2 regions of the Paracoccus marcusii genome follow, and region 1 is predicted to be linked to the other one. Evidence: riboswitches for the same ligand, from Rfam matches in the RefSeq annotation. Region 1 holds a riboswitch; the other holds the start of a gene.
What was found. Region 1 has a riboswitch for cobalamin ahead of PRL19_RS01420 (ABC transporter substrate-binding protein). Riboswitches for the same ligand answer to the same signal wherever they lie in the genome.
Positions count from the first base shown of each region.

Region 1 (5,646 bases):
TCGTGATCATGGTGCTGGGCTCCATCTATGGCGGCATCGCATCCGTGACCGAGGCCAGCGCCGTGGGCGTGGCGGGCGTGCTGATCTCGACCGTGATCCGCGGCGAATTCACCTGGGGCCTGCTGCGCGGCGCGGCCATGCAGACGCTGCAGACGGTCGGCATGATCGTCTGGATCGGCATCGGCGCATCCGCCCTGGTGGGCGTCTTCAACCTGATGGGCGGCATCAACTTCGTGTCGGAACTGATCACCGGCATCAGCGACAACCCGACGATCATCATCCTGTTCATGATGGCGATCCTGTTCGTGCTGGGCATGTTCCTGGACTGGGTCGGCATCGCGCTGCTGACCATGCCGATCTTCGTGCCGATCATCGTCAGCCTGGGATACGACCCCGTCTGGTTCGGCGTGCTGTTCGCGATGAACATGCAGGTCAGCTTCCTGTCGCCGCCCTTCGGGCCCGCCGCCTTCTACCTGAAGTCGGTGACCCCGCCGGACATCTCGCTGGGAGAAATCTTCCGCGCCCTGCTGCCCTTCATAGGGTTGCAGATCCTGGCGGTGGGCCTGCTGATCCTGTTCCCGGCCCTGGCGATCTACTGATCGCCTGCCGTGGATCGGGGGGCATGCCGGATGCGGCGTGCCCCCTTTTCGTTCGGGGACGGGAATGTTGCACCGGCAGGCGAATTGACGGACAATCGGGGTCCGTCACCCAAGGCTGACCCACCATGCATGACCCCGAACCCGTCCCCCGCCCGGACCTGTTCACGAACAAGGACCATGACGCCTGGCTGGAGCAGTTCCTGTTCCTGCGATACACCCTTCACATGCCGGCCGAACGCATCGCCCAGATTGACTATGGTCTTGACCCCGACCATCCCGACGCCCCAATCGCAGGCCTGTTCTGGGGCAGCCAGATCGAGCGGGACTATCCCCGGCTGGACCTTCGCCACCTGTGGCGAAAGAGGCCCGGCAAGATTTGAAGCCCTCCGGTGTCAGGCGCCGGATCGCCCTGCATCCGACCCCCCATCCATGCCTGGCAGGAAGGACTGCGACCAACTCCTTCCCCCGCAGGGCGCCAGCGCGTTCGACCTGCGGCGCACCGGTCGCCGGGATCAGGCTGGCATAAGCTGCGGGTGTCGCAGTGCGTCGGCCGTGGCGGCCGGGTCGGCTGCGGGCTGCTTGCCGCGGCGGTTGACTTTGTCCCCACCCGGCGGCATTTCCGTCCGTGATGGTTCCCGTGCCGGCCAAGGCCCCGGCAGGGTGAAAAGGGAACGTGGTGAGGTGTAGCCATCAGGCGCCGAATCCGCGACTGCCCCCGCAACTGTAAGCGGTAGCCGACCCCATGATGCCACTGGCGCCCCCTGCGCCGGGAAGGCGGGGAAGGCCGCGATCCGCAAGTCAGGAGACCTGCCATCATGACTTGAACCAACCCGGGCGGGGTGCCCCGGAGAAAGACCGCATGCGCCGATCCACGGCCTTCGTCCGACGCGACCGCGAAGGTGGGTGGGACCCCGGTGACGCCGCTGCGCCTTTTTCAGCCCCGTCCTTCGTTTCATGAAGGACGACCATGACGACCAGAATCTTCCTGACGACCGCGGTGGCGCTGGGCTTGGGCCAGGCGGCCCTTGCCGCGCCGACCGACTATCCGCTGGTGATCGACAATTGTGGGCACCGTGTGACCATCCCCGCGCGTCCCGACAACGTCGTATCGATCGGCCAGTCCACGACCGAGATCCTGTATGCGCTGGGCCAGGCGGACCGGATGGCCGGGACCGCGCTGTGGTTCACCCCGGTGCTGCCCGCCTTTGCAGAGGATGACGCCACGGTGGACCGCATCAGCGACGACACGCCCAGCTTTGAATCGGTGGTGAACCGGCGCCCCGGCTTTGTGCCGACGATGTTCGCCTGGATGATTGGGGACCATGGAGCGGTCGGCACGCGCCGACAGTTCGCCGATCTGGGCATTCCGGCCTATGTCATGCCCACGGACTGCCAGGGCAAGGACAACAGCGTGGGCATGGACGGCACCCGCCTTGCGCCCTTCGAGATCGCGACGCTGTGGGACGGCATCGACCAGATCGCGCGGGTCATGGACGCGCAGGACGCGGGCCGGGCGCTGATCGCCGACCTGCAGGCCCGAGAGGCGGCGGTCGTGGAGCGCGCGCGGGCGATGGACCTGCCGGATGCGTCCGCGGCGGTCTGGTTCTCCTCGGCCGATCTGGCGCTGGACCCCTACATGGCGGGCGGGATGGGCGTCCCGGCCTGGATGATGGACCGCCTTGGCCTGCGCAACGTCGTGACCTCGGACGAGGAATGGCCCGCCGTGGGGTGGGAGACGATCGCCCGTGCCGACCCCTCGGTGCTGGTGATTGCGCGCATGGACCGCCGCCGCTTTCCCGCCGACGATGTCGAGGCAAAGCTGCGCTTTCTGAAAACGGACCCGGTCACGCGCCGGATGACCGCCGTGCGCCGGGATCGCATCGTCATCCTGGACGCCGAGGCGCTGCATCCCGGCATCCGCATGATCGACGGGCTGGAGGCCTTGGCGGCGGGCATGGACGGGCTGTCCGAATGACCGCCGATGTCGGGGTGCCGACCGTCCGCCGCCCCTTGGCCCCGGTCTGGCTGTGGGTGTCGCTGCTGATCGTGGCGGCCCCCCTGGCCGGCACCGCCCTGGGGGAAACGCCGATCCCCCTCTCGACGGTCTGGCAGGCGCTGGCCAACCAGATGCTGGGTGCGGGCTATCCGCTGGACCCGATCGATCAGGGTATCGTCTGGGCTTATCGCCTGCCGCGCGCGCTGGTGGCGGGGGCCTGCGGAGCGGGGCTGGCGATCTCGGGGCTGGTCCTGCAGACGCTGTTGCGCAACGCACTGGCCGACCCCTATCTGCTGGGCATCTCGGCCGGGGCGTCTACGGGGGCCGTGACGGTCGCGGTGGCGGGGATCGGCGCGGGGTTCGTGCCGATGTCGGCGGGCGCTTTGCTGGGCGCGATCGCGGCCTTTGCGCTGGTGGTGGGGTTGGCGCGCCTGTCGGGTGGCGGTCCGGGCGCGCGGGGTGCCGCGCAGATCGTGCTGGCAGGCATCGCCGGGTCGCAGCTGTTCAACGCCCTGACCAGCTTCATCATCGCGCGGTCGGCCAGCGCGGAACAGGCGCGCGGCATCATGTTCTGGCTGCTGGGCAACCTGTCGGGCGTCCGGTGGAACGATGTCGGCCTGTCGGTGGTCGCCGCCGTGACCGTCCTTGGCGCGGCCGCATGGCATATCCGCGCGCTGGACGCCTTTGCCTTCGGCACGGAATCGGCGGCGTCCCTGGGCGTGCCGGTCCGGCGCGTTCAGGCCGTGCTGATCCTGGCGACCGCCATGGCCACGGCGGTCATGGTGTCGGTCACCGGTGCGATCGGTTTTGTCGGGCTGGTCGTCCCGCATGCGGCACGGTTCCTGGTGGGCACGCGCCACGCACGGCTGGTGCCGGTGTCGGCGCTGATCGGCATGGTCTTCCTGATCGCCGCGGACGTGATCGCGCGGATGCTGGTGCCCGGCCAGACCCTGCCCATCGGCGTCGTGACCGCGCTGGTCGGGGCGCCGGCCTTTGCGGTGATCCTGATCCGCGGGCGGTCCGCGTCATGATGCTGACCGCGCGTGATCTGACCCGCCGCCTGCGCGGGCACGCCCTGGTGGCCGGCGTCACCCTGGACATCCGCCCCGCAGAGATGCTGGGCCTGATCGGCCCGAACGGGTCGGGCAAGTCGACGCTGCTGCGGATGCTGGCCGGGCTGGTCCGCCCCGACGGCGGCCAGGTCGCGCTGGATGGCAAGCCGCTGCGCGCGATGCCCGCGCGCCAGGTCGCCCGTCACATCGCCCTGGTCGCCCAAAGCGCCGATACGTCGGACCGCATCACGGTCCGCGACGCCGTGGCCTTGGGGCGCACCCCCTGGCTGGACGCCATGCGGCCCTGGTCCCCGGCGGACGAGGCGCATGTGACGCAGGCGCTGGCGCGGGTCGACCTGGCGCACCTGGCGGGGCGCGACTGGTCGACCCTGTCGGGGGGCGAACGCCAGCGCGCCCATATCGCCCGCGCGCTGGCACAGGCGCCGCGGATCCTGCTGTTGGACGAGCCGACGAACCACCTGGACATCCGTCATCAGCTGGCGATCCTGGATCTGGTGGGCGGCCTGGGCCTGACCACGGTGATCGCCCTGCATGACCTGAACCAGGCGATGCGCTGTGACAGGCTGGCGGTGATGCAGGCCGGTCGGCTGGTGGCCCTGGGCCCGCCAGACCGTATCCTGACCGCGGACCTGCTGGCGCGCGTCTTTCAGGTGCGGGCAAGCACGCTGACCGATCCACAGGACGGCAGCCGCGTGATGCGGTTTCATCCGGTCGTCTGATGCAATGAGAGGGATTGGAGCGGGTGACGGGAATCGAACCCGTGTCTCTAGCTTGGAAGGCTAGGGTCTTACCATTACACAACACCCGCGCGGGGATCGGTATAGTCCGCCCGCGCGGCAGGTTCAAGCGGTCGCGTCACCGTCGTTGCGCAAAGAACCGCCGCAGCAGGTCGCGCGATTCCGGCGCAGCCAGGCCGTCATAGACCTCGGGGCGGTGATGGCACTGCGCGTGCCGGAACACCTGCGCGCCATGGGCGACGCCCCCCATGCGCGGGTCCGACGCGCCGTAATACAGCCGGGCGATCCGCGCGGCCGAGATGGCCGCCGCGCACATCGGGCAGGGCTCCAGCGTGACCCACAGGTCGTGACCGGGCAGGCGTTCGGACCCCAGGGCCGCGCAGGCGGCGCGGATCGCCAGGATCTCGGCATGGGCGGTCGGGTCGGACAGTTCGCGCGTGCGGTTGCCCGCGGCGGCCACCACGCGGCCCTGCGGGTCGGTCACGACGGCGCCCACCGGCACCTCTCCGCGCAGGGCGGCGTCACGGGCTTGGGACAGGGCAAGCGCCATATGGGTGGTGAAGGGGACCATGACCGTCTTGTCGCAATCCCCCGCGTGGCGCGCAAGCCGGGGAAAGAAACGCTTCCCACACGGCCCGCTTGGGCGTATGCACCCCTCTTTGCCCCGCAGCGATGCGAAGGAGACGCGCATGACCGACGATCAGATTCCCGACCGCAAGGCCCCCCAGGTCGCCCCCCGCACCGAAGCCGACCGCATCGCCAAGGTGATGGCGCGCGCCGGTGTCGCCAGCAGGCGCGAGGCCGAGCGGATGATCATCGAGGGCCGTGTCAGCGTGAACGGCAAGAAGATCGACAGTCCCGCCCTGGACGTTCTGCCCACCGACCGGATCACCGTCGACGGCAAGAAGCTGGAGGAGCCGCAGGAGACGCGGCTGTGGTTGTATTACAAGCCCCTGGGCCTGATCACGTCGGAAAACGACGAACTGGGCCGCCAGACCGTGTTCGACGCGCTGCCGCGCGACATGCCGCGGGTGATGACCGTGGGGCGTCTTGACCTGAACTCCGAGGGTCTGCTGCTGCTGACGAACGACGGAGAGCTGAAGCGGCGGCTGGAGCTGCCAGCGACGGGCTGGCTGCGCCGGTACCGGGTGCGGGTGAACGGCACGCCTTCGGACATGACCTTCGACCCGCTGCGCCGCGGCGTCACCATTGAGGGAGAGGATTTCGCCCCCATGGAGATC
Region 1 covers NZ_CP117466.1:292,383-298,028, reverse strand. The annotation lists gene PRL19_RS01430 (TRAP transporter large permease) at 1-599, shown strand, start outside; gene PRL19_RS01425 (hypothetical protein) at 725-979, shown strand; cobalamin riboswitch at 1,212-1,428, shown strand; gene PRL19_RS01420 (ABC transporter substrate-binding protein) at 1,567-2,574, shown strand; gene PRL19_RS01415 (FecCD family ABC transporter permease) at 2,571-3,626, shown strand; gene PRL19_RS01410 (ABC transporter ATP-binding protein) at 3,623-4,387, shown strand; tRNA gene PRL19_RS01405 (tRNA-Gly) at 4,403-4,476, opposite strand; gene PRL19_RS01400 (nucleoside deaminase) at 4,524-4,976, opposite strand; gene PRL19_RS01395 (pseudouridine synthase) at 5,095-5,646, shown strand, end outside.

Region 2 (5,646 bases), 820 kb from region 1:
CCGTTGATGCGTCCGGCCAGGTGTTCGGTCTCCTCCCGGATGTCCTGATAGGCTTCGACCTCGCCCCGCGTCGGGGGCGCGATCTGCAGGAACGAGATCTTCTCATGCAGGTCGGGGATCTTTTCCAGCAGCAGCTGATAGGCCCGGAACCGCTGCGGGATGCCCTTGGAATAATCCAGCCGGTCGACGCCGATCATCATCTTGGCCCCGGTCAACAGGCGCATACGGTCGCTGTCGGGGGCGTCTGCCGCCTCGGTGATGAAGGCCGCGGCGTCGATGCCGATCGGAAAGACCTGCGTGCGGACCATGCGTCCCGACAGCCGGAAGCGGTCCGGCGCGACCTGATCGCCGTCCGCCAGCTGGCGCGCGCTTTCGGCAAAGGCGCCAAGGTCGCGTTCGGCCTGGAACCCCAGCAGATCGTAGTGGGACAGCCAGTCGAACAGCTGCGCGGGGTTGGGCAGGGCCGCGCAATCGGCCGGACCCGGAAACGGGATGTGCAGGAAATGGCCGATCGGGTTTTCCACCCCCAGGGCGCGCAGTTCGGCGGCCAGCGGGAACAGGTGATAATCCTGCACCCAGATCCGGTCATCGGGGCGCAGGACCGGCAGCAGCATCCGCGCGATGCGCTGGTTCACCCGTGCATATCCATCCAGGTATTCGGGCCGGATGCGCATCAGGTTGGGGCGCCCATGGCACAGCGGCCACAGGATGGAGTTGGAATAGCCCAGATAGTATTCGTCATGCTCTTGCGGGGTCAGGTCAAAGGACAGCCGCTGGAACGCCGCGCCCGGATGGTCCTGCAGGTCGGGCGCGGGATCGTCCGTCACCTCGCCCGAGAAACCCACCCACACCCCGCCGGAACTGCGCAGCGCATCCTCCAGCGCCACCACCAGCCCGCCCGAGGGATCGTCCCCCAGCGGCAGGCGGTTCGAGACGACGATCAGGCGCGGTTCGGTGGACATGGGCATTCCTCAGTTCAGCGATGCGTCAAGCCAGGCGGCCAGCGCGGCAGGGTCGGACAATCGGTGATGCGCGGCGGTGGGACCGTCGCCGATCTTGATGGCAAAGCCGCCGCGGGCCTGCGCCTCGGCCATGGCGGGTTCGTCGGTGGTATCGTCGCCCGCAAAGACTGGCACGCGCCCGGCAAAGGGCTCAAGCGTCATCAGATGCGCCAGCGCGCTGTCCTTGCCGACGCCACCGGGGCGCAGTTCGACCGCCATCTTGGCGGGCTGCAGCACCAGATGCGGGTTCCGGTCGGCCAGATCCTGCATCACCCCCTCGACAAAGGCGCGCAGTTCGGGGGCGTCCCGATAATGCAGTGCGACGCCGTGGGGCTTTTCCTCGACCAGCAGGGCGGGATGGGGCGCGGCGGCGGCATGGGCCGCGGCATGAAGGGGGCCCGCGTCGAAATCGACCCGGTGCAGGTTCTGGATGCGGCCGGGGCGCAGCGACAGTTCGGCGCCGTGGCTGCCCGCCACGATGCCCTCGAACCCGTCCATATGTCCGCGCAGGTCGGCCACGTCGCGCCCCGAGATCAGCGCCACCGCACCCCCCTGCCGCCGGTACAGCGCCGCCAGCCGGTCGCGCAGCGCCTGCGTGACAACGACCGCATCGGGCCGGGGGGCGATGTCGACCAGGCAACCATCGAAATCGAGAAACAGCGCGGCGTCGGGGTCAAGCGGGGGTGGGGTCACGTCAGGCGGGCTCCGGCGATTGGGATATACCAAAGGGAACCCGTAACTCCCCCCGAGGGTTCACCGCCGCGTGAGGTTTTTTGACCGCCGACCCGCGCGCGTCAGTATTCGACCCCGGCCTGCGCCTTGATCCCAGACCGGAACGGATGCTTGACTTGGGTCATCTCGGTCACCAGGTCGGCGGCCTCGATCAGCGCGTCGGGGGCGCCGCGCCCGGTCAGCACCACATGGGTCATGGCGGGCTTTTCCGCCTGCAGAAAGGCCACCACCTCGGCCGCGTCCAGATAACCATAGCGCAGCGCGATGTTGATCTCGTCCAGCAGGACCATGCGGATGGCCGGGTCACGGATCAGGTCCTGCGCACGTGCCCATCCGGCCTGCGCCATGGCGATGTCGCGGGACTTGTCCTGCGTCTCCCAGGTAAAGCCCTCGCCCATGGCGTGGAACTGGCAGATGTCGGTGAAATGCGTGGTCAGCAGCGTGCGTTCGCCCGTGTCCCACGCGCCCTTGATGAACTGCACAACGGCGCAGGGCATCCCGTGCGCGATGGAGCGCATGATCATGCCGAACCCCGATGACGACTTGCCCTTGCCCGGCCCGGTATGGACGATGATCAGGCCCTTTTCGCCGGTCTTGGTCTCCATCATGCGGTCGCGGGCGGCCTTTTTCCTGGCCATCTTGGCGGCGTGGCGGTCCTGATCCTCGGCGGAAATCGGGTCGGTCTGCGTCATCGGGTCGCTCCTTGCGGTTGACAAACGGCGGGTGCGGGGGTTTGGGTGAGGGCGTGTTGGTTCCTGTCTATGACAGGCGAAGAGGGAATGCGACAGGGCCCCGGGTCACCAGACCCGCGACCCCAAGCGCAGCCGCCCCCGCGACCGTGACCGGAGAGGTCGCCCGATCCACTGGCCCCGATTGGGGCTGGGAAGGTGGGACGACCGTCGGGGCATCCGCCCCTGAATCCGCAAGCCGGGAGACCTGCCAGCACCTGACGATGACGGGCGAACGGGGTGTTTCGCGACCGGCAGGTGATGGCCGGATGCCCCGTGCCGCCTCCTCTCGGACGCCCCTTGCCGCAACAAGGAAGGGGCCGCGATGCGCGCCGTTCTGCATGTCTGCACCACCTGTCGCGGCACCGTGCCCGACCCGGTTCCCGATGCCGCATGGACCGATGCCGCAAGGACGGATGCCCTTGGCCCGGACGCGCCGCGCCTTGGCGCCCGGCTGCACGACCTGCTGTCCCGCACCGCCCCCGACGGCGTCGAGATCCGCCCCATCGAATGCCTTTCCGCCTGTTCGCAGGGTTGTTCCGTCGCGCTGTCCGCGCCGGGCAAGTGGTCCTATGTCTATGGCCGCCTGACGCTGGACGACGCCGCCGACATTCTGTCGGGCGCGCGCGCCTATGCCGGGACCGCCGACGGCATCGTGCCGTGGCGCGAACGCCCCGCCGTCTTCCGCAAGCAGAGCCTTGCCCGCATCCCCCCGCATACCCTGTCGCAGGAGTGACCATGATCGACCTTATCAAGACCCCCGTCACCGTGATCACCGGCTTTCTGGGGTCGGGCAAGACGACCCTGGTGCGCCATCTGATGGCCAACCCCCAGGGGCTGCGCCTTGCGGTGATCGTGAACGAATTCGGCACGATGGGTGTCGATGGAGAGATCCTGAAGGGTTGCGCCGACGCCTCCTGCCCGGCCGAGAACATCGTCGCGCTGTCGAACGGCTGCATCTGCTGCACCGTCGCCGACGACTTCATCCCCACGCTGGAGGCGCTGATGGCGCTTCCCGCCCGCCCGGACCACATCCTGATCGAGACGTCCGGGCTGGCGCTGCCCAAGCCCCTGCTCAAGGCCTTCGACTGGCCCGCCATCCGCTCGCGCATCACCGTGGACGGCGTGATCGCCTTGGCCGATGCCGAGGCCGTGGCAGCAGGTCGCTTCGCCCCCGACGTGGCGGCGGTGGACGCGCAGCGCGCGGCCGACCCCAGCCTGGACCACGAGACGCCCCTGTCCGAGGTCTTCGAGGATCAGATCGCCTGCGCCGACGTGATCCTGCTGACCAAGGCCGATCTGGCCGGGCCGGAAGGCGTCGCCGCCGCGCGCGCCGCGATCGAGGCAGAGCTGCCCCGCCCCCTGCCCATCCTGACCGTGACCGAGGGCGCGGTCGATCCGCGCCTGGTCCTGGGCCTGGGCAAGGCCGCCGAGGACGACCTGGACGCCCGCCCCAGCCATCACGACGGCGCCGACGACCACGAGCATGAGGATTTCGACACCGTCGTCATCGAGTTGCCCGAAATCACCGACCCGGCCGATCTGGCCGCCCGCATCGCCCGTCTGGCCGCCGAGCAGAACGTGCTGCGCGTCAAGGGCCATGTCGCCGTCGCGGGCAAGCCCATGCGCCTTCTGGTGCAGGCCGTGGGCTCGCGGGTGCGCCATCAGTACGACCGCCCGTGGGGCCAGACCCCGCGCCGGTCGCGCCTTGTGGTGATCGCGGAGCACGACGACGTGAACCCCGACGCGATCCGCGCCGTGCTGGAGGGTGTCCCCGCCTGATGCATGTCGTCTTCCGCGAACAGGTCGGGCTGGAGCAGTCTGATGTCCCCTTCGATCCCGGTCAGACGCCCGGCGATCTGGTGGTCCTGTCCTTTTCGGACAGCGACCTGGGGGCGTTTGCGGAGGGCTGGCGGCGCGCGGCGGGGGGGCTTCCGCCCACGCGGCTGTGCAACCTGGTGGCACTGCGGCACCCGGTCTCGGTCGACACCTATGTCGAGAACACCCTGTCGGGCGCGCGCGGCATCCTGATCCGGTTGATCGGTGGCGAGGCTTACTGGCCCTATGGCATGGCGTCGGTCCAGGACCTGGCGCGCAGGCGCGGCATCGCGCTGGCCGTGCTGCCGGCCGACGGGCGCGACGATCCGCGGCTGGAGGAGATCTCGACCGTTCCCCCCTCGGTCCTGCGCGTGCTGCGGCGGCATTGCGACCAGGGCGGCGCGGTCGCGGCGCAGGCGGCGCTGGCGCAGATGGCCATCGCATCGGGCCTGCAGGCCGCGCCCGTGCCGGGGGTCAAGACCCTGCCCGCGATGGGCTTTTACGACCCCGACCGGGGGGTGGTCGCCGACCCGGGCCCGGTCGCGGCGCTGGTCACCTTCTATCGCAGCTGGCTGGCGGCGGCGGATGTGGCGCCCATCGATGCGCTGATCCGGGCGCTGCGGGCGCGGGGCATCGCGGCGATGGGCGTCTTTGCCCCGTCGCTCAAGGCGCCGGGCCTGGGCGACTGGCTGGCCGATGCCCTGCCGGGCGGGCCTGCGCTGGTCGTGAACGCGACCGGGTTTTCCGGGGGGAACGCGGGTCCGTTCGACGGCTGGTCCTGCCCGGTGCTCCAGGTGGCCCTGTCCACCAACCGCCGCCGCGACTGGCTGGCGGCCGAACGCGGGCTGTCGCCGTCGGACCTGGCGATGAATGTCGTCCTGCCCGAGGTCGACGGACGCATCTTCGCGGGCCTCATCAGCTTCAAGGCGGTCAGCCCGCGCGACCCGGACCTGCAGTATTCGCGCTTCGTGCACCGGCCCGATGCGCCGATGCTGGCCCGGGCCGTCGACCGCATCGCCTCCTGGCACGCCCTGGCGCAGGGCGTGGGCCGGGTGGCAATGGTGCTCTCCACCTATCCGGGGCGCGATTGGCAACAGGCCCATGCCGTGGGGCTGGACGCGCCGGCATCCGCGCAGGCGGTGGGGGCGATGCTGGGCACGGACCTGCCCGCGCTGCCGGACGGCACGCTGGCTTGGCCGCTGGACGATTACCGCGCGGCGCTGGCCCACCTGCCGCAGGCGCTGCAGGAGGACCTGCACGCGGCCTGGGGGCCACCCGAGACCGATCCCGATTGCCGCGACGGCGCCTTCCACCTGCGTGCCAGCCGGCACGGGCCGGTGATCCTGGCGCTGCAGCCCGAACGCAGC
Region 2 covers NZ_CP117466.1:1,109,198-1,114,843, reverse strand. The annotation lists gene PRL19_RS05440 (alpha,alpha-trehalose-phosphate synthase (UDP-forming)) at 1-962, opposite strand, end outside; gene otsB (trehalose-phosphatase) at 972-1,694, opposite strand; gene cobO (cob(I)yrinic acid a,c-diamide adenosyltransferase) at 1,796-2,425, opposite strand; cobalamin riboswitch at 2,466-2,691, shown strand; gene PRL19_RS05425 (DUF1636 domain-containing protein) at 2,787-3,197, shown strand; gene cobW (cobalamin biosynthesis protein CobW) at 3,200-4,243, shown strand; gene cobN (cobaltochelatase subunit CobN) at 4,243-5,646, shown strand, end outside.
Region 2: another riboswitch for cobalamin. It lies ahead of PRL19_RS05425 (DUF1636 domain-containing protein); the one in region 1 lies ahead of PRL19_RS01420 (ABC transporter substrate-binding protein).